3 regions of the Mesorhizobium waitakense genome follow, and region 2 is predicted to be linked to each of the others. Evidence: predicted binding sites of a transcription regulator. Region 2 holds the regulator's gene; each other region holds the start of a gene.
The links. Region 2 encodes PhoB, which activates phosphate uptake and scavenging genes when phosphate is short. Its sites were predicted from a motif close to TGTCATNNANCTGTCAT; they were not measured.
Positions count from the first base shown of each region.

Region 1: a site for PhoB is predicted at 2,353-2,369, ahead of AC07FD_RS38200 (YdcH family protein). Genes of this name have one in related genera too.
Region 3: a site for PhoB is predicted at 3,217-3,233, ahead of AC07FD_RS20335 (ceramide glucosyltransferase). Genes of this name have one in related genera too.

Region 1 covers NZ_JBWKME010000215.1:22,043-28,658, reverse strand. Annotated here, with positions in the region: gene AC07FD_RS38220 (amino acid ABC transporter permease) at 1-90, opposite strand, end outside; gene AC07FD_RS38215 (transporter substrate-binding domain-containing protein) at 168-1,040, opposite strand; gene AC07FD_RS38210 (IclR family transcriptional regulator) at 1,171-1,959, shown strand; gene AC07FD_RS38205 (YdcH family protein) at 1,995-2,198, opposite strand; gene AC07FD_RS38200 (YdcH family protein) at 2,440-2,619, shown strand; gene ispG (flavodoxin-dependent (E)-4-hydroxy-3-methylbut-2-enyl-diphosphate synthase) at 2,940-4,190, shown strand; gene AC07FD_RS38190 (transglycosylase SLT domain-containing protein) at 4,196-5,050, shown strand; gene AC07FD_RS38185 (phosphotransferase-like protein) at 5,099-5,650, shown strand; gene AC07FD_RS38180 (Stf0 family sulfotransferase) at 5,710-6,462, shown strand; gene AC07FD_RS38175 (response regulator) at 6,481-6,616, opposite strand, start outside.
Region 2 covers NZ_JBWKME010000089.1:60,274-66,889, reverse strand. Annotated here, with positions in the region: gene pstS (phosphate ABC transporter substrate-binding protein PstS) at 1-954, shown strand, start outside; gene pstC (phosphate ABC transporter permease subunit PstC) at 1,021-2,004, shown strand; gene pstA (phosphate ABC transporter permease PstA) at 2,008-2,859, shown strand; gene pstB (phosphate ABC transporter ATP-binding protein PstB) at 2,856-3,662, shown strand; gene phoU (phosphate signaling complex protein PhoU) at 3,688-4,395, shown strand; gene phoB (phosphate regulon transcriptional regulator PhoB) at 4,415-5,104, shown strand; gene AC07FD_RS18790 (ROK family protein) at 5,259-6,506, opposite strand.
Region 3 covers NZ_JBWKME010000094.1:59,325-65,940, reverse strand. Annotated here, with positions in the region: gene AC07FD_RS20355 (acetylornithine transaminase) at 1-639, shown strand, start outside; gene argF (ornithine carbamoyltransferase) at 657-1,568, shown strand; gene AC07FD_RS20345 (Hsp33 family molecular chaperone) at 1,647-2,681, shown strand; gene apaG (Co2+/Mg2+ efflux protein ApaG) at 2,719-3,111, opposite strand; gene AC07FD_RS20335 (ceramide glucosyltransferase) at 3,335-4,486, shown strand; gene AC07FD_RS20330 (O-succinylhomoserine sulfhydrylase) at 4,501-5,691, opposite strand; SAM riboswitch at 5,749-5,826, opposite strand; gene AC07FD_RS20325 (2'-deoxycytidine 5'-triphosphate deaminase) at 5,965-6,616, shown strand, end outside.

The sequences.
Region 1 (6,616 bases), on a different contig from region 2:
GATCACGGCCAGTTCGAGGCTGAGCAGCAGGCCGCCCCACAGTTTGTCGAAATGCCGCCAGATCAGGTTGAAATTCAGGGCATAGCCCATGCGTCAGCCTCAGTGCGAAGGGCCGTCGAGGAGAAGCTGGCGGAAGGGCGCTGAATGCTGCCCTTCCGCCAACTGGATCAGATGACCGGAAAACCAGGATGGCGGGCCGGCGGCTCCTGTCCGAAGTAATCCTTGAATGCAGCGTCGTAGAGCGCTGTTTCGTGACCGAACATGGCGATGGTGAAGGTCTGATTGACGAAGGTCAGCCAGTCGAGATCACCTTGCCGGAGCGCCGCACCGTACAGCATCGAGAACCAGCTCTTGCCTGCGTCGAAGTATTTGTCCGGATTGCGCGAGGCAAGCCAACGCACGGTCGAAAGATCGACCGCGGCAGCGTCGACACGCTTGGCTTCCAGTGCTTGCAACACGTTGGCCTGGGTGTCGATCTGCATCACCTGCGACTGCGGCAGAGCTATGTGCACCGATGCTTCGGCATCGACGTTCTGCAAGATCGAGACGCGTGTCGCCGAACCAGCGGCAAGCAATTTGTCGAAGGTCTTGTTCTCGGCGGTCGGAAGGGTCAGCAGCGCGACGCCTTCGACGTAGTAAGGCCGGGAAAAGTTGATGAGCTGCGAGCGCTGGGCGCTCATCGTCATGAACTGGATGGTGATGTCGACCTTGTTGGTGGTGACGTTCGGAATGCGCTGCGCCGGATCCTGCATGACGAACTCGACCTTGGTCGGATCGTCGAAAAGGCCCTTGGCAAGGATACGTCCCATGGTGATGTCCATGCCGACCAGTTCGCCGGCATCGTTCTCGAAGTGCCAGGGCGCATTGGTGCTGCCAGTGCCGACAATCAGCTTGCCGCGGTCGAGCACGGTGCGCAGCAGGCTGTCGGATGCTGCCTGAGCGGCAGCCTTCTGGGCATCGACGGTTGCAAGCACGCCAGCCGTGGCCAGTCCCGCCATTCCAAATTTCAGAAAATCACGTCTTCCGGATGTGTCGTTCACGGCGACCTCCTTTCGTGTTGTGTTCCCCTATGCACAGGAAATTCACGCATCGTCGATTTTCAGAGCGATTGTCTCTTACAAGAGACGTATGTATCCTGTACAAGACAGATACTAGCATCAGGAATCGACAATGCAAGACGGCAATGCCCCAGCAGTTTCAGCCGACGAGAAGATTTCGGGCTCCCGCGAAAAAGGCCTCAACCGGGTCCTCGAGATCCTGGAATTTCTGCACACGACGCAGCGCGCGATCGGCATTGGCGATCTTGCCAAGGGGGTGAACGCACCCCGCTCGACGACCTACACGCTTGTGCGGTCGCTGGTGGATGCCGGCCTGCTGGAAATGGCCGGCGACGGCAATCGCGTCTATTTCGGCAAGAAGCTCTATCTCTACGGAATGGATTATGTGCGCGGCAACGACCTCTTGAGGCGCGGGCGTCAGGAGGTCGACAATCTATCGCGCGAAACGGGCGAGACCTCGGAACTGTGTATGCTGCAGAGCGGCCGCTATACGATCGTCCATTCAAGCCCGGGCACCAGGCCATTCCGCATCAGCTCCGCCACAGGCCTGCAGATACCGCTGCCTTGGACCGCTTCGGGACGGCTGCTGCTGGCGGGCTTCCAACAGGCCCAGATCGAAGACATGGTGTCCGAAGACGATCTCGTCCTGCCGGACGGTCGCAGATTGCTTCTCAGCGACTTCATCGCCGATATAGCGAAGGCCGAAGCCACGGGCTATTGCGTCACCTCGGGCCTTGTCGATGCCTATACGAAATGCCTCGCCGCGCCCGTCTTTTCAGGACCTGGCAAGGTCGAGGCGACGATGTGCCTGGTGGTTCCCATCGACACGTCCGAGGAACGGACCGGCAGTCTCATCGGTCTGCTGCGCGACCGCGCCGCCAGGCATTCGATCGCCGGATAGGCGCAAGCGATCAGGATCGACCCCGGCTCGCCGTCTCACGCAATGATGTCGGGGATGATCTTGTCTTCTAGCGCCATCAGCCGGTCCTTGAGGAACAGCTTCTTCTTTTTCATGCGCTGGATCTGCAGCGGGTCGCAGTTCGTGGCGATCATTGCGTTGATCGCCGCATCGAAATCGGCGTGTTCCTGCTTCAGCCGGGAAAATTCGAGGCGAATATCGGCCTGTTCCTGATCGGACATTCTCTACCGTCTGCACGTCTGCGGTGCCCAAAAACTGGGCCTCATTGGGCGGGACCGGCAACTTCTGCCGCTGGCGCGCAGCCCATATCACATTTCACATTGTCGTGGAATGCTACCACGGATCATTCGACATCGCGGCCGGATGGTGGCACAGTGTCATTGTGCCGTCACTGAAGCGAACCTGCGGTGGACGCGCCGTGACGGTTGCAATCGAGGAAAACCATGAAAGGGAGAACCAATCATGTCTCTTGCTTCCCATCTTGATGAGTTGCAGCGGAAACACGGCGACATCGAGCGCGAGATCGATGACGCGATGAACCATCCGTCGGTGGACGACCTCGAAATCGTGAATCTGAAGCGACGCAAGCTGGCACTCAAGGACGAGATTGAAAAACTGAGAGCACAACCGACCACGCATTGATGCCCTCCTGATATAGACGATCACGATCCACGGCCTTTTTGCCGGCGGCAGGTGTCGCCGGTGTGGTGGATTTTGACTTCCAGCGCGGCGATCGCTCAGGCTGGACTTCCGTTCAGGTCAATTGTCGCTTCGGCCGTCGCCGGATGGATCGATTGTTTTTGATCCCGGCGGCGGGCCAATTGCGACCAGTGGCGACCTGTCGCCATTGACAAGCCATCTTTGCTCCTCCACCTCATGCCCGGACTTTAGCGCATCGGCCCGGGGCGTTTGTATGCGTCCGAGTGGACGCATGACGCTCCAGAGACAAAAGGCTGCCGGGCATGACCGGATATTTTTCCTCTCCCTTCCCCCGCCGCACCTCGGTCGGCGTCGATGTCGGCGGCGTGGTCGTCGGCGGCGGCGCCCCGGTTGTCGTGCAGTCGATGACCAACACCGATACGGCCGATGTCGACCAGACGGTTGCGCAAGTTGCGGCGCTGCACCGCGCCGGCTCCGAGATCGTGCGCATCACCGTCGATCGCGACGAGAGCGCTGCGGCCGTGCCGCGCATCCACGAAAGGCTGGCGCGGCTCGGCGTCGACGTTCCGCTGGTCGGCGATTTCCACTATATCGGCCACAAGCTTTTGGCCGACCATCCGGCCTGCGCAGAGGCGCTGGCCAAATACCGCATCAATCCGGGCAATGTCGGCTTCAAGGACAAGAAGGATCGGCAGTTCGCGGCGATCGTCGAGATGGCGATCAAATATGACAAGCCGGTGCGCATCGGCGTCAACTGGGGTTCGCTCGACCAGGAGCTCTTGACCCGGCTGATGGACGACAACCAGGCCAAGGGCTTTCCGCTGACGGCGCAGGAAGTGACGCGCGAGGCGATCGTGCAGTCGGCGATCCTGTCGGCCGAAATGGCGGAAGAGATCGGCCTTGGCCGTGAAAAAATCATCCTGTCGGCCAAGGTCAGCGGCGTGCAGGACCTGATCGCCGTCTATACCGAACTCGCGACCCGCTCCAACCACGCGCTGCATCTTGGCCTGACCGAGGCCGGCATGGGTTCGAAAGGCATCGTGGCCTCGTCCGCCGCGATGGGCATCCTGCTCCAGCAAGGCATCGGCGATACCATTCGCATCTCGCTGACGCCGGAGCCGAACGGCGACCGCACGCGTGAGGTGCAGGTGTCGCAGGAACTGCTGCAGACCATGGGGTTCAGGCAGTTCGTGCCGATCGTCGCTGCTTGCCCCGGCTGCGGCCGCACCACCTCCACGGTGTTCCAGGAACTGGCCCAGAACATCCAGGCTGATCTGCGGAAAAACATGCCGGTGTGGCGCGAAAAATATCCCGGCGTCGAGAACCTCAAGGTCGCGGTGATGGGCTGCATCGTCAACGGCCCCGGCGAGTCCAAGCATGCCGACATCGGTATTTCTTTGCCCGGCACCGGCGAGACGCCAACGGCGCCGGTCTTCGTCGATGGCAAGAAGGCAGCGACGCTGCGCGGGCCATCGATCGCGGCGGATTTCGAGAAGATGGTCACCGACTATATCGAGCAACGGTTTGGTCGCGGCAAAGCCGCGGCCGAGTAAACCAGATGCAGCGTTTCCCTTGGGCAGCGCTGATCTTGCTGTACGGACTTTGCTGCTCGACATCCGTTCAGGCCGATCCGCCGCAATCCGCCAGGCAGAGGCTGATCGACAAGGTCTGCAACCTGATCCAGGCCCATGCCGACCAGAATGGCCTGCCCAGGGACTTCTTCGCCCGGCTGATCTGGAAGGAAAGCCGTTTCGATCCCAACGCCGTCAGTCCGGTCGGCGCCGAAGGCATCGCCCAGTTCATGCCTGGCACCGCTAAGATGCGCGGCCTTGCCAACTCTTTCGACATCAACCAAGCGATCCCTGCCTCGGCGAGATATCTCGCCGAGATGAAAACCGGCTACGGCAATCTCGGCCTGGCGGCGGCCGCCTACAATGCCGGCGAAAGCCGGGTGTCGCGCTGGCTCGGTTCCGGCGGCTTCCTGCCGATGGAGACCGAGAGCTACGTATTCGACATCATGGGCGAGCCGGTCGATAAGTTCACCGATCCGGCCTATGCCGGAAAGGTCGAGCCGCTCGATCAGAAGGCGGATTTTGCAGTCGCTTGCCGCAGGCTGCCGGTGATCATGTCGCAGACCGTGGCGATGGCCTCGATCAACATAAAACCATGGGGCATCCAGGTGGCCGGCAACTTCCGCCGCAGCGCCGCGATCAGTCAGTGGCTGCGGGTGAGGGGCCGCTTCCCGGCCTTGCTCAGCGGCCATGATCCGGTGGTCAGCCGGGTGCGCACGCCAATCGGCCGGCGCGGCATCTACGCGGTCAGGATCGGTGTCGACGACCGCGCCGCTGCCAATGTCATCTGCCAGAAATTGCAAAGCGTCGGCGGAGCGTGCGTGGTGGTGCGCAACCGGTAGTCTGACCCGTGGCGGGCAAGATGTTCTGGCCAAAAAGGGGGCGATGACGTGAAAGCCAGCATCATCCTGCTCAATGGCGTCGGCAGTGCCGGCAAGAGCTCCATCGCAAGGGCGTTGCAACAGATCACTAACGCGCCCTTCCTGCATGTCCAGATGGACACTTTCATCGAGATGCTGCCCGACACCTTGCAGGACCATGCGGATGGCTTTTCCTATGAGACCATCCGGCAGGACGGCAAGCCTGCGGTCGTGATCAGAACCGGACCGGTGGGGGCGCGGACCCTGCGCGGCATGCGCCACGCCATCGCCGCCATGGCTGGGCAAGGCAACAACCTCATCGTCGACGAGGTGCTTTGCAACGGCGAAATGTCCGAATATCTCGAACTGCTGTCGGCCTTCGACCTCCATGTGGTTGCTGTCCTGGCGCCGCTGGAGGTGCTGGAGGCGCGCGAAGCCCAGCGTGCCGATCAGCTGCCGGGCCTGGCGCGCTGGCAATATGGGCGCGTGCACGAGAACATTCGCTACGACCTCGAAGTCGACACCAGCGTGCTGACCTCGCAGGAGTGTGCCCGTCGCATCCAGCAAAGATTTCAGCTATAGCGCGACCATTCTTGCCAGGGGCGACAGCCTTCCCACCGACGAACCGCGAGAGCCGTGACATGTTTGACGGGTACATCATCTGCGGCACGCCGAGGACCGGAAGCACTTTGCTGTGCAAGCTTCTGGCGTCCACGAAGACGGCTGGCAATCCTCACTCATTCTATCGGCGGCAGGATGTGTCGGAGTGGGCCGAAGAGTGGGGCCTGCCCGATCGCGACACGATGAGCGAGCTCGACTTCAATGCCGCCTATCTCAAGGCGGCGATCGCCAATGGCAGGGGTGGGACAGGCATTTTCGGTCTTCGTCTGATGCGGGAAAACCTGGATGAGCTTTCAGCGATCCTCGACCAGGTCTTCCCAAAACTTCCATCGGACAGAACGCGGTTCGAGAAAGCTTTCGGCCGTGTTCTCTACATGCATCTCTCGCGTGAGAACAAGCTTGCGCAGGCTGTCTCCCTGGTCAAGGCAGAGCAAACCGGTCTTTGGCATATCGCTCCCGACGGAACCGAGATCGAAAGGGTCGCACCCGCGAAAGAACCGCAATATGATTTCGAGCGGCTCAAACGTGAGGTCACGGAGCTCGAGGCCTATGATGCCGCCTGGAACGTCTGGTTCGTAGAGCAAGGCATAATTCCGCTGCGGCTTGGCCACGAGCGTCTTGCCGCCAACCCGGTCGCGACATTGCTAGACATCTGCGGAGCCTTGGGCGTTCAAGCGCCGATCGCCGATGACATAAAGCCAGGTGTTGCAAAGCTCGCTGACGAGACGAGCCTTGACTGGATGCGCCGCTATAGTCTGGACGCCGCCGCCTGATGTGCCGTTGGCTGCGGGCTAAGCCGTCTTCGCCACCACCGTCTCGCTGAGCCAGGTGCCGATCTTGGTGCCGAGGCGGTCGGGTGAAACCGGCTTGGGCAGATAGTCGTCCATGCCGGCCTCGATGCACTTGTCGCGATCGCCCTTCAGCGCG
Region 2 (6,616 bases):
TCGACCTTCATCTATCCGGTGTTCGCCAAGTGGGCCGACACCTACAAGAAAGACACCGGCGTCGGCCTCAACTACCAGTCGATCGGTTCGGGCGGCGGCATCAAGCAGGTCATCGCCAAGACCGTGACCTTCGGCGCCACCGACAAGCCGATGTCCGACGCCGATCTGGAGAAGAACGGCCTCGTGCAGTTTCCGATGGTGATGGGCGGCATCGTGCCGATCGTCAACCTGACGGGCGTCAAGCCGGGCGAACTCATCCTTGACGGCAAGACGATTGCGCAGATCTACCTTGGCGCCATCACCACCTGGGACGACGCCGCGATCAAGGCGCTGAACCCGACCCTGACCCTGCCGTCGACGGCGATCGCCGTCGTCCACCGTTCGGACGGCTCGGGCACGACCTTCAACTTCACCGACTATCTGGTCAAGCTGTCGCCCGACTGGAAGGACAAGGTTGGTTCGGACACTGCCGTCGAATGGCCGACCGGCGTCGGCGCCAAGGGCAGCGAAGGCGTTGCCAACACCGTCAAGCAGACCGACGGTGGCATCGGCTACGTCGAGTATGCCTATGCCAAGCAGAACAACCTGTCGTACTCCAAGATGTTGAATGCCGCCGGCAAGGTCGTTGAGCCGTCGCTCGAATCCTTCGGCTCGGCTGCTTCGAATGCCGACTTCAAGGGCGCGAAGAACTTCAACGTCATCATCACCAACGAACCCGGCGATGCCACCTGGCCGATCGCTGCTTCGACCTGGGTGCTGATCCACAAGACCCCCGATGACGCCGCCGCGACCGGCGAAGCGCTGAAGTTCTTTGCCTGGGCCTACAAGGACGGCAAGGAAACCGCCAAGGGTCTCGACTACGTCTCGATCCCCGACAGCGTCGTCGACCTGATCAAGGCTTCGTGGAAGGCCGACATCCAGGCTGACGGCAAGCCCGTCTACGTCGGCGAATAACATCCCTTTGAAGGAGCGCCGCGCCGCGGCGCTCCTTTTCCCTCAACTCAAAGAGCCGAGCTTCACATGAGTGCTGTCCAGGAAGCCTTGCCAGCCATTCGAGGTTCGCGCTACGCGACTGTCAGACGTTTCGCGCTGACCGACGCGATCTTCCACGGAATGACCCGTGCCGCAGCCATACTGGTGCTGGTCTTGCTCGGCGGTGTTGCGATCTCGCTGTTTGCCGGCTCCTGGCAAGCCCTGTCGACCTTCGGCTTCTCCTTCCTGACCAGCGAAAGCTGGAACCCGGTGACGGAGAAATTCGGCGCGCTGGCGCCGATCTACGGCACCATCATCACGTCGGCCATCGCCATCCTGATTGCCGTGCCGCTCGGCATCGGCATCGCCATCTTCCTCACAGAGCTTTGTCCGCGCCCGCTGCGGCGCCCGATCGGCATGGCGGTTGAACTGCTCGCCGGCATCCCTTCGATCATCTACGGCATCTGGGGCCTGTTCGTGCTGGCGCCCTTCCTGCAGACGACCGTGCAGCCCTTCATCATCAGCGCGTTCCACGGCATTCCCGGCCTCAACAGCCTGTTTGCCGGTCCGCCCTACGGCATCGGCCTTTTGACGTCGTCGCTGATCCTTGCCATCATGGTGCTGCCTTTTATCACCTCGATCACCAAGGACGTCTTCGACACGGTGCCGCCGGTGCTGAAAGAGTCCGCCTACGGCATCGGCTGCACGACCTGGGAAGTGACCCGCCGCGTGGTCATTCCCTACACAAGGATCGGCATCATGGGCGGCGTCATGCTCGGCCTCGGCCGCGCGCTCGGCGAAACCATGGCGGTGACCTTCGTGATCGGCAACGCGCACCGCATCAGCACCTCGCTGTTCGCGCCGGCAACGACGATCTCCGCGACCATCGCCAATGAATTCACCGAAGCCGTCGGCGATCTCTATACCTCTTCGCTGGTGGCGCTCGGCCTGATCCTGTTCGTCATCACCTTCCTGATCCTCGCCATCGCACGCTACATGCTGATGCGCATTGACGCCCGCACGGGAGCCTGACCGATGTCGACAGCCACATCGCTTCATCAGAGCCGCAAGAGGAAGAATTCCGTGATGATGACGCTGTGCGTCGCCGCCGCGGGCATCGGACTTGCCTGGCTGGCGCTCATCCTCGGCGCGCTGCTGTACAAGGGCCTGTCCGGCGTCAATCTTGCGGTGTTCACGCAAATGACGCCGCCGCCCGGCGATGCCGGCGGCCTGCTCAACGCCATCTACGGCAGCATCGTGATGACCATCATCGGCGTCGTTGTCGGAACGCCGATCGGGGTTTTGGCCGGCACCTATATGGCCGAATACGGACGCTTTTCGAAGCTCACCACCGTGGTGCGCTTCATCAACGACATCCTTTTGTCGGCGCCGTCGATCATCATCGGCCTGTTCGTCTACGAACTGATGGTCCGGCCGATGGGGCATTTCTCGGCGATCGCCGGCGCCGTCGCGCTTGCCATCCTGGTCATCCCGGTCGTCGTTCGCACCACCGAGGACATGCTCAACCTGGTGCCGAACGCGTTGCGTGAAGCCGGCACCGCGATCGGCGCGCCGCGCTGGGTGGTCATCAAGTCGGTCGCTTACCGCGCCGCCCTTTCCGGCATCGTCACCGGCATATTGCTGTCGATCGCCCGTATCTCCGGCGAGACGGCGCCACTGCTCTTTACGGCGCTCAACAACCAGTTCTGGTCGAGCAATCTCAACGCGCCGATGGCCAGCTTGCCTGTGACCATCTTCCAGTTCGCTCTCAGCCCTTACGAGGAATGGCAGCAACTGGCCTGGACCGGTGCACTCATCATCACATTGACGGTTCTCGCGCTCAGCATCTTTGCTCGCAGCCTGACCGGACGCAGAGAGGACAAATGAGCCAGATGTTGTCTCCAGACATGACGATCGCCGCCGAGGCAATTGCCGGCAAGGCCAAGATCGAGGTCAAGAACCTCAACTTCTACTACGGCCAGAGCAAGGCGCTGAAGGACATCACGCTGTCGCTGCCCGAGCGCAGCGTCACGGCCTTCATCGGACCTTCGGGCTGCGGGAAGTCGACGCTGCTGCGCGTCTTCAACCGCATCTACGAACTCTATCCCAAGCAGACCGCCGAGGGTCAGGTGCTGCTCGACGGCCAGAACGTTCTCGACCGCTCGCAGGACCTCAATCTGCTGCGGACCAAGATCGGCATGGTGTTCCAGAAGCCGACGCCGTTCCCGATGTCGATCTATGAAAACATCGCCTTCGGCGTCAGGCTCTACGAGAAGATCAGCAAGTCCGAGATGGACGGCCGTGTCGAGCAGGCGCTGAAGCGCGCCGCACTGTGGACCGAAGTCAAGGACAAGCTCAACGCCAGCGGCCTCAGCCTCTCCGGCGGCCAGCAGCAGCGACTCTGCATCGCCCGCACCGTGGCGGTGAAGCCGGAAGTCATCCTGCTCGACGAGCCGGCCTCTGCGCTTGACCCGCTGTCGACCGCCAAGATCGAAGAGCTGATCGACGAGTTGCAAGCCGACTACACGATCGTCATCGTCACCCACAACATGCAGCAGGCGGCGCGCGTGTCGAAGCAGACCGCCTTCATGTATCTGGGCGAACTGGTCGAGTTCGACCGCACCGAGAAGATCTTCACGTCGCCCCGCGAGAAGCGCACGCAGGACTACATCACCGGCCGCTTCGGCTGAGCTCAGGCATACGAGGACTAAGATCATGGGCGAACACACAGTCGCTTCTTTCGACGAGGATCTCGGACAGATCAGCAGGCTGATCCGCGACATGGGCGACCTCGCCGGCTCGATGGTCGGCGGCGCCACCAAGGCGCTGCTGAATTCCGACAACGCCCTGGCGCAGCGCGTCGTCTCCGACGATGCGATCATGGACGCGCGCCAGCGCGAGCTCGACGACCGCGCCATCACACTGATCGCCAAGCGTCAGCCGATGGCCGACGATTTGCGCCATGTCGTCGGTTCGATCCGCATGGCCGGCGACCTCGAGCGTATTGGCGACCTTGCCAAGAACATCGCCAAGCGCGTCGGCACCGTCGGCCTCAGTGTCACCCCGCGCGACCTGTCGCACTCCATCGACGCAATGGCGCAGCTGGTGCTGATCCAGGTGCAGGGCGTCATCGAGGAATATACAGCGCGCGACGCCGCGGCGCTGGCGAAGCTGCGCGCCGACGACGAGCGCATCGACGTCAAATACACCTCGGTGTTCCGCGAACTCCTGACCTACATGATGGAAGACCCGCGCAACATCACCGCCTGCACGCATCTCTTGTTCTGCGCCAAAAACCTCGAACGCATCGGCGATCACGTCACCAACATCGCGGAAAATGCGTATTATGTTTTGACCGGTACGCAGCTGCCCGCCAATCGTCCGAAGCAGGACGAGACGGCAATGTCCGCGCCGGCGGCATGACGGCAGGGGTGACCAGTCGATGATCGCGCCACGCATCATGGTGGTGGAGGACGAGGAGCCGCTTGGCGTGCTCCTGCGCTACAATCTCGAGTCCGAGGGATACCAGGTCGAGGTGGTGACGCGCGGCGACGAAGCCGAAATCCGCCTCCAGGAAAACGTGCCTGACCTGCTGGTGCTCGACTGGATGGTGCCAGCAGTGTCCGGCATCGAACTCTGTCGCCGGCTAAGAATGCGGCCCGAGACCGAGCGGCTGCCGATCATCATGCTGACCGCGCGTGGCGAGGAAAGCGATCGTGTGCGCGGCCTCTCGACCGGCGCCGACGACTATCTGGTCAAGCCGTTCTCGACGCCCGAGTTCATAGCCAGGGTCAAGGCGCTGCTGCGCCGCGCCAAGCCGGAAGTGCTGTCCAGTGTGCTCAAGGTCGGCGACATCGTGCTCGATCGTGAATCGCACCGGGTCTATCGCAAGAAGAGCGAGATCCGGCTCGGACCGACCGAATTCCGCTTGCTCGAATTCATGATGCGCCATCCCGGCCGTGTGTTCTCGCGCAGCCAGTTGCTCGACAATGTCTGGGGCGAGACGATCTACATCGACGAACGCACAGTCGACGTGCATGTCGGCCGGCTGCGCAAGGCGGTCAACAATGGCCGCATGCCCGATGTCATCCGCACCATCCGTGGGGCGGGCTACGCAATCCGGGAAGATTAGGGATATGCTGATATTCAGGTGATGCCAGCCCGCGAACGGCAGTTTCCTGCGCTTCCGGTACTCACGGACCCAAATGTCCGCTCCGTTCCGGTTCTCGGAACCCGCCATTCTCGACTCGGCCTGACCTGGATCTCAACACATCCCGGCGCGCTATTCACGCGACGTTCTTGCCGCCAAGGCCGGATCTCGCCTGCGTGCCGGGCGCGAAAATCTCCTGGTCGACGAAGGTCAGCGCCCGCGTGGCGCAGCCTTCGCGGATCAGTGGCAGTTCGTTCGGTTCGGTGTCGAAGGAAATTGATTGCGAATGCTGGCCGCCGGCGGTCTGCGCAATCGCCTCGCGCAATGCCGGCTCGATCAGGTCGAAGGCCGCGGCGCTGGCACCGACCATGGCGACTGGTGCCGGATCGATCAGCGCGAACAGGCTGCCGAGACCGTAGCCGAGTGCCTCGCCGGCCTTGCGGTAAGCCTCGCGCTCGGGTCCATCCGTTTCGCGGGCCGCGGTCGCCAGGGCGCGCATGTCAGCGTCACTCACATCGGCGACCGGTTCAGCGTCCTCACTCATCTGCCTTGCGTTGCGCCAGATGGCGTAGTTGCCGGCATAGGCCTCGACGCAGCCGCGCCGCCCGCAGCGGCACAGCGCGCCGTTGGGCCGATGGATCATATGGCCGAACTCGCCGCCCGAGGAATGGGTGCCGGTGAACAGCTCGCCCTTCAGCACCAGACCCATGCCGATGCCGTGCGACAACAGGATGGCGATGAAGTCGTCGCGGTAGCGATCAGGGTCGCGCCAGCGCAACGCTATCGCCATCATATTGCAGTCGTTCTCCATGGTGGCGGGGATGCCGAACTCGTCCTCGAGTATGTCGGCGAAGGCGATGTCGGTGTGCGGCGTGATCGGTGACCACAGCATGGCGCGGGCACGTGTGTCGGTGATGCCCTGGATCGCCAACGCGATGCGGGCGACACTGCGGACGTCGAGATCGGGGTCTTCGAGACGGCGGCGTACGATGGCAACGCATTCACCGACCAGCGCGTCGCGCGGCATTGTCAGCGTGTCCAGCCGGCGCTGTTCCTCGGCAATCACCTGGCCGGCATAGTCGATGACGGCGACCGAGAGGAAGTTCAGCGACAGCACCACGGTCATCACCGCCGCCGCTTCCGGATTGAGGCCGAGGCCGACCTGCGGCCGGCCGCGTTTGAGCGATCCGGCCTCGCTCGGCTTGCTCTCAGTCAGGATGCCTTCGCCGATAAGGTCGGAGGAGATCGCCGATATGGTCGAATGGCTGAGGCCCGTGGTCGCGGCGATCTCGGTGCGGGACGGCTGTCCGGCGCGGCGCACGGCCGCAATCACCATCGCCCGGTTGCGGCGGCGCAGATCGTCGTGGCGGATTCCGACCGACATGCTTTTTCACATCCTCCCGGTCGCTGCAGCCTTTCGCGCCTCCCGAAGGCCATCAGCGAAGCCTGAAAGCGCGACGCGCTTCAGGCACTTGTTTCTCCGCGTGTCGTTGC
Region 3 (6,616 bases), on a different contig from region 2:
GGCGGCATCCGACCGGTGCCGACGCAGTCGTTGAAGCGGCTCAGGCAGTTGTGCGAACAGCACGGCCTGCTGCTGATCTACGACGAGGTCCAGTGCGGCATCGGCCGGACCGGCAAGCTGTTCGCTCATGAATGGTCCGGCGTCACTCCCGACATCATGGCGATCGCCAAGGGCATTGGCGGCGGCTTCCCGATGGGCGCCTGCCTTGCCACCGATGAAGCGGCCATTGGCATGACGTCCGGTGTGCATGGCACCACTTTCGGCGGCAACCCGCTGGCCATGGCGGTCGGCAACGCGGTGCTCGACGTGGTGCTGGAGGACGGCTTCCTCGAAGATGTCCAGCGCAAGGCGCTGCTGATGAAGCAGGGGCTGGCTGCGGTCGCCGACGAGTTTCCCGAGGTCATCGAGGACATCAGGGGCACCGGGCTGATGCTCGGCCTCAAATGCGCCATGCCCAACACCAAGGTGAACATGGCATTGCGCGACCAGCACCTGCTGGCGGTTCCGGCCGGCGACAACGTCATTCGCCTGTTGCCGCCGCTCACCGTCACCGATGCCGAGATCCACGACGCGCTCAACCGCATCCGCGCCGGCGCCAAGGGACTGGCGGAGGCGATCGCCGCCGCCGCCGCGAAGTAATCCCGGAACCATTGCTGATGTCAGTTCGCCATTTCACCGATCTTTCCGCCGTTTCCGAAGGCGATCTGCGCTTCATGCTTGACGATGCGGTGGTGCGAAAGGCTCGTCTCAAGGCCGGCGAGCGGACCAGGCCGCTTGAAGGCAAGGTGCTGGCGATGATCTTCGACAAGCCTTCGACGCGCACCCGCGTGTCCTTCGACGTCGGCATGCGCCAGCTCGGCGGCGAAACCATCATGCTGACCGGCACCGAGATGCAGCTCGGCCGCTCCGAGACCATTGCCGACACCGCCAAGGTGCTGTCGCGCTACGTCGACGCGATCATGATCCGCACCACCTCGCATGAGCGGCTGCTCGAACTGACCGAGAATGCCACCGTTCCGGTCATCAATGGACTGACCGACGACACCCATCCCTGCCAGCTGATGGCCGATATCATGACCTTCGAGGAGCATCGCGGTCCGGTTGCCGGCAAGACCATCGCCTGGACCGGCGACGGCAACAATGTGCTGCATTCGCTGCTCGAGGCCTCGGCGCGGTTCCGCTTCAACCTCAACGTCGCCGTGCCCGAAGGCAGCGAGCCGGAGCAGAAGCATATCGACTGGTCGCAGGCGCATGGTGGCAAGCTGCACTTCACCCGCTCGCCCGAGGAAGCCGTCGACCAGGCCGACTGCGTCGTCACCGATTGCTGGGTGTCGATGGGCCAGGAGCATCGCGCCCGCGGCCACAACGTGTTCTCGCCCTACCAGGTCAATGCCAAGCTGATGGCGAAGGCCAAGCCGGAGGCGCTGTTCATGCACTGCCTGCCGGCGCACCGCGGCGAGGAAGTGACCGACGAGGTCATTGACGGGCCGCATTCGGTGGTCTTCGACGAGGCCGAGAACCGGCTCCATGCCCAGAAGGCCGTGCTCGCCTGGTGTCTCGGCGCTTGATCTCTGGGGGTGTGATGCCTATCTGCGCCGCATCACGCAAATCAAGCGCGTTTCGAAGCATGCGCCCTCCAGGGCGGCATGGCCGCGCCCTGGAGCATTGTCATGTTGGAAACCTATCAAGTGACTGAACATCACCCCAAACTCGGCGAATTCGGCTACGCCGGCGACGATCACGTCGTGCCCTTCGAGGTCGGCCCGCTCGACGTGCGCGGCCGCACCGTCCAGCTCGGGCCGATGCTCGACGCCATCCTCAGCCGTCACGACTATCCCGAGCCGGTCGCCCGCCTGCTGGCGGAAGCCTGCGTGCTGACGGTGCTGCTCGGCACCTCGCTGAAGTTCGAGGGCAAGTTCATTCTGCAGACCCGCACCGACGGGCCGGTCGACATGCTGGTGGCGGATTTTTCCACGCCCTCGGCACTGCGCGCCTATGCCCGCTTCGATGCCGACCGGCTGGAGGCGCTGGTCGCGGCCGGCGAAACGTCTCAGCAGACGCTGCTCGGCAGCGGCGTGCTGGCGCTGACCATCGACCAGGGTGCTCACACGCAGCGCTATCAGGGTATCGTCAAGCTCGATGGCGAAACGCTGGAAGAGGCGGCTCGCACCTATTTCCGCCAGTCGGAGCAGATTCCGACCGATATCAGGCTTTCGGTGGCCAAGCTGCTGACGCCTGGCGTCGGTGGCGCTCGCGAGCAGTGGCGTGCCGGTGGCATCCTGGCGCAGTTCCTGCCGCAGTCGCCCGAGCGCATGCGCGTTCCGGACCTGCCGGGCGGCGATGGCGATCCGCGCGAGGAGATCCACGATCCGGCCGACAATTCCTGGCAGGAGCTGCTGGCATTGCTCGGCACCATCGAGCCGACCGAACTGATCGACCCGACGATCGGCGCCGAGCGGCTCCTGTACAGGCTGTTCCACGAGCATGGCGTGCGCGTCTTCGGCGGCGTACCGGTCGCCGACCAGTGCTCATGCTCGAGGGACAAGATCCGTGGCATCCTCGAGGGCTTCTCGGCGCAGGAGATCAAGGACAGCACCGAAGACGGCGGCATCCACGTCGCCTGCGAATTCTGCTCGAAGCAATATGACTTCGATCCGGCGGAATTTGCGGCGGCCCAGTAGAGAACGCGCCTCACCGGCTGCGGCCGGTGAGGCGAAGCTAATTCATCGTCCGCCGCGTCCCCGGCAGATCGAGTGAGAAGGCGGGGATGGCGATGTCGAACGTCTCGCCCCGCTTGTTGCGCATCGTGTAGTGCCCGACCATGATGCCGGACGGTGTCGAAAGCGGGCAACCGGACGTGTATTGATAGCTGTCGCCGGGGTTGAGTTCGGGCTGGTCGCCGACGACACCTGGACCGCGCACCTCCTCGACCCGGCCGGTGCCGTCGGTGATGTGCCAATAGCGCGACAACAACTGCACGAACTCATCCGACTGGTTGTCGATCGTTATCTGATAGCCCCAGACATAGCGGTTCTCCGACGGATCCGAGCGGTCCTCCAGATAGAACGGCCTGACCTGCACTTCGATGTTGCGCGTCACGGCGCGGTACATAAGCGGCTCCAAAACAATCCAGGTCGAACTGTCCTCGCTCCGAGCGAGCAGGTCAACGTGCGCGTCTTGTCGCGCCCGGCCTGAAAGGCAGGTGCCGACAAAGAATGTCATTTAAGTGACACATGACAATGGTGGTGTGCACGAAGCGGGCGACTCGGCGCTCTGTCGAACTATTGAAAACGGCCATCACGCGGGCCGTCTTTTCTGGAGTGGCCAGGTCTCGATGGAACTCACCCTCATAGCCGCCTCGCTTTCGATCGCTCTCATCCTTTCAAACCTCGCCAGCATCCTGCTCGCCGCTTCGCGTCTGAAGCGGCACCGCACCATCGCGCCGCCGGCCGGCAAGCCACTGCCGGTGTCGATTATCGTGCCATCTCGTGGTGTCGGGCCGTTCACGCAGGAGACGCTGGAGCGCGCCCTCTCGCTCGACTGGCCGCGCTACGAACTGGTCTTCTGCGTCGCCCATGCCGACGATCCGGTGGTCAGGCTGATCCGTGCCGCCATCGCCCGTTCTCCCAAGGTGCCGGCGCGGCTGCTGATCGGCGACGACCGCATCAGCGCCAACCCGAAACTCAACAATTGCGTCAAGGGTTGGGAGGCGGCGCGCCACGATTGGGTTGTCCTGGCCGATTCCAACGTGTTGATGCCGAGAGACTACGTCCAGCACCTGATGGCTGCATGGCGGCCGGACACCGGCCTTGTCTGCTCGACGCCGATCGGCTCGCGGCCCGCTGGCTTCTGGGCCGAGGTCGAGTGCGCTTTCCTCAACACGCTGCAGGCGCGCTGGCAATATGCCGGCGAGGCGCTTGGCCTCGGCTTTGCCCAGGGCAAGAGCATGCTCTGGAACAAGCCGATGCTCGACGCCAGTGGCGGCATCCGTGCGCTCGCCGCCGAGATCGCCGAGGACGCTGCCGCGACCAAGCTGGTCAATGGCCTTGGCCTGCGCGTCAATCTCGTCGCCGCGCCCTTCGAGCAACCGCTCGGCCGGCGCACCTTTGACGAGATCTGGTCGCGTCAGGCCCGTTGGGCGCGCCTGCGCCGCGTCACCTTCCCATGGTTTTTCGCACCCGAAATCCTGACCGGGGCAGTGGTGCCGCTGGCACTCGCGCTGTTGGCGGCGGCAAGCGCCGGCCTCAGCCTCTCGGCAACCGCCATTGCCGTGCTGGCGGCCTTCTACCTTCCGGAGTGCGCCCTGGCCTGGTCCAAGGGCTGGTACCTGTCGCCGCGCATGGTCGCGGCGATCATGATGCGCGACCTGATCCTGCCGGCGATGTGGGCGCGCGGCTGGCTGGGTGGCGCCGTCGACTGGCGCGGCAACGCGATGACCATCGGCACCAAGGCAGCCGAGCTGGAAGAGACGCCGTCCGGCGCCTGATAGCCAAAGGCTTCTTACTTTGCCGACTTCAGCGCCTGTTCGATGTCTTCCAGAAGATCGTCGGTATCCTCCAGGCCGACCGACAGCCTGAGCGTGCCCGGCCCGATGCCGAGTTCGGCACGCGCCTCGTCGCTCAGATTCTTGTGCGTAGTCGTCGCCGGATGGGTGATCAGGCTCTTGGCATCGCCAAGATTGTTGGAGATCAGCACGATGTCGAGCGCGTTCTGCAAGGCGAAGGCCGCCTGCTTGCCTCCCTTGACGTCCAGGCAGATCAGCGTCGAGCCGCCCGACATCTGCTTCTTGACGATGGCCGCCTGTGGGTGGTCAGCACGGCCGGGATAGATGACGCGGGCGATTTCGGGCCGCTCGGCCAGGAAATCCGCGATCCTGCCGGCGCTTTCCGTTTGCTGGCGCACGCGCAGCGGCAGCGTCTCCAGCCCCTTCAGCAGCGTCCAGGCATTGAACGGCGACAGGCTGGGGCCGGTGTGGCGGAAATAGTCGTGCAGGTTCTCGTCGATCCACTTCTTGTCCGACAGGATGACGCCGCCGAGACAGCGGCCCTGGCCGTCAATATGCTTGGTCGCCGAGTAGACGACGATGTGCGCACCGAGCTGCAGCGGCTTCTGCTGCAGGGGCGTGGCAAAGACATTGTCGACGATCAGCCGCGCACCGATCGAATTGGCAAGCGCGGCAACCGCGGCGATGTCGACCACTTCCAGCGTTGGGTTGGTCGGGCTTTCCAGGAAGAACAGCTTGGTGTTCGGCTTGACCGCTTTTTCCCAGTTGGCGATGTCGGTGCCGTCGACCAGCGTCGCCTCGATGCCATATTTCGGCGCCAGCGTCTCGACCACCCAGCGGCAGGAGCCGAACAGCGCGCGTGCTGCCACGATATGATCGCCGGCCTTGGCGCTGCACAACAGCGAGGCCGTCACCGCGGCCATGCCGGATGCGGTGGCGCGCGCGTCCTCGGCGCCTTCGAGCGCGCACATGCGCTTTTCGAACATGTCGACGGTCGGGTTGGCGTAGCGCGAGTAGATGAATCCCGGCTCCTCCCCCTTGAAGCGGGCTTCGGCGGCCTGCGCCGTTTCGTAGACATAGCCCTGGGTCAGGTACATCGCCTCGGAGGTTTCGCCGAAACCGGAACGCAGGGTTCCGCTATGCACGAGTGTCGTTTGAGGCTTCCAGTTACGCTTCTTGGTGCTCATCGCTTTTGTTCCAGACACAAAAAAACCGGCCGCGAAAGTCGCAACCGGTCCATACGGCCTTGCGGCCCGACGGTCCTTTAGCGACTTGTTTAACGTGGCTGCAAGCCGACCGGCCAAATCACCACGGGATAACGACCCTTTAGACCCGCGCCACGCTTGCGTCAATTGCCGGCTTGATTAAGAGGTTTGTACCAAGCAGGTTCCGCAGCAGTGTTCCACGGTTTTGCGGCAAGAACCTGCGAACAGAAAATCGCCTGGCCTAGGAGTGGAGCCTTGCGGCAGACAGGCATTCTTCCCGATCAGGACATTTCGGCGCTGTTCCGGTCCGGCGCGCTGAAGTCGGCGCGCGCGTTCGATGCCGATCAGATCCAGCCGGCGAGCCTGGATCTACGGCTCGGCGACAAGGCCTGGCGGGTGCGGGCCTCGTTCCTGCCGGGTCCCAACCACAAGGTTTCGGAAAAGCTCGACCGGTTGCAGCTGCACGAGATCAATCTCGCAGAGGGGGCGGTGCTGGAGACCGGCTGCGTCTATATCGTGCCCTTGCTTGAAAGCCTGGCATTGCCGGCGGACATTTCGGCCTCGGCCAATCCGAAGAGTTCGACCGGGCGGCTCGACATCTTCACCCGCGTCATGACCGATCGCGGCCACGAGTTCGACAAGATCGCCGCCGGCTATCACGGCCCACTCTATCTCGAGGTCAGCCCGCGCACCTTTCCGATCGTCGTGCGTACCGGTTCGCGTCTGTCCCAGATCCGTTTCCGCACCGGCAATGCACTGCTCTCGGAAGCCGAGCTGCATGACCTGCATCGCGCCGAGATGCTGGTCGCAACCGAGCCGCCGAACATTTCCGGCGGCGGCATCGCACTGTCGATCGATCTCAACGGCGATCAGAACGGCCTGGTCGGCTATCGCGGCAAGCATCACA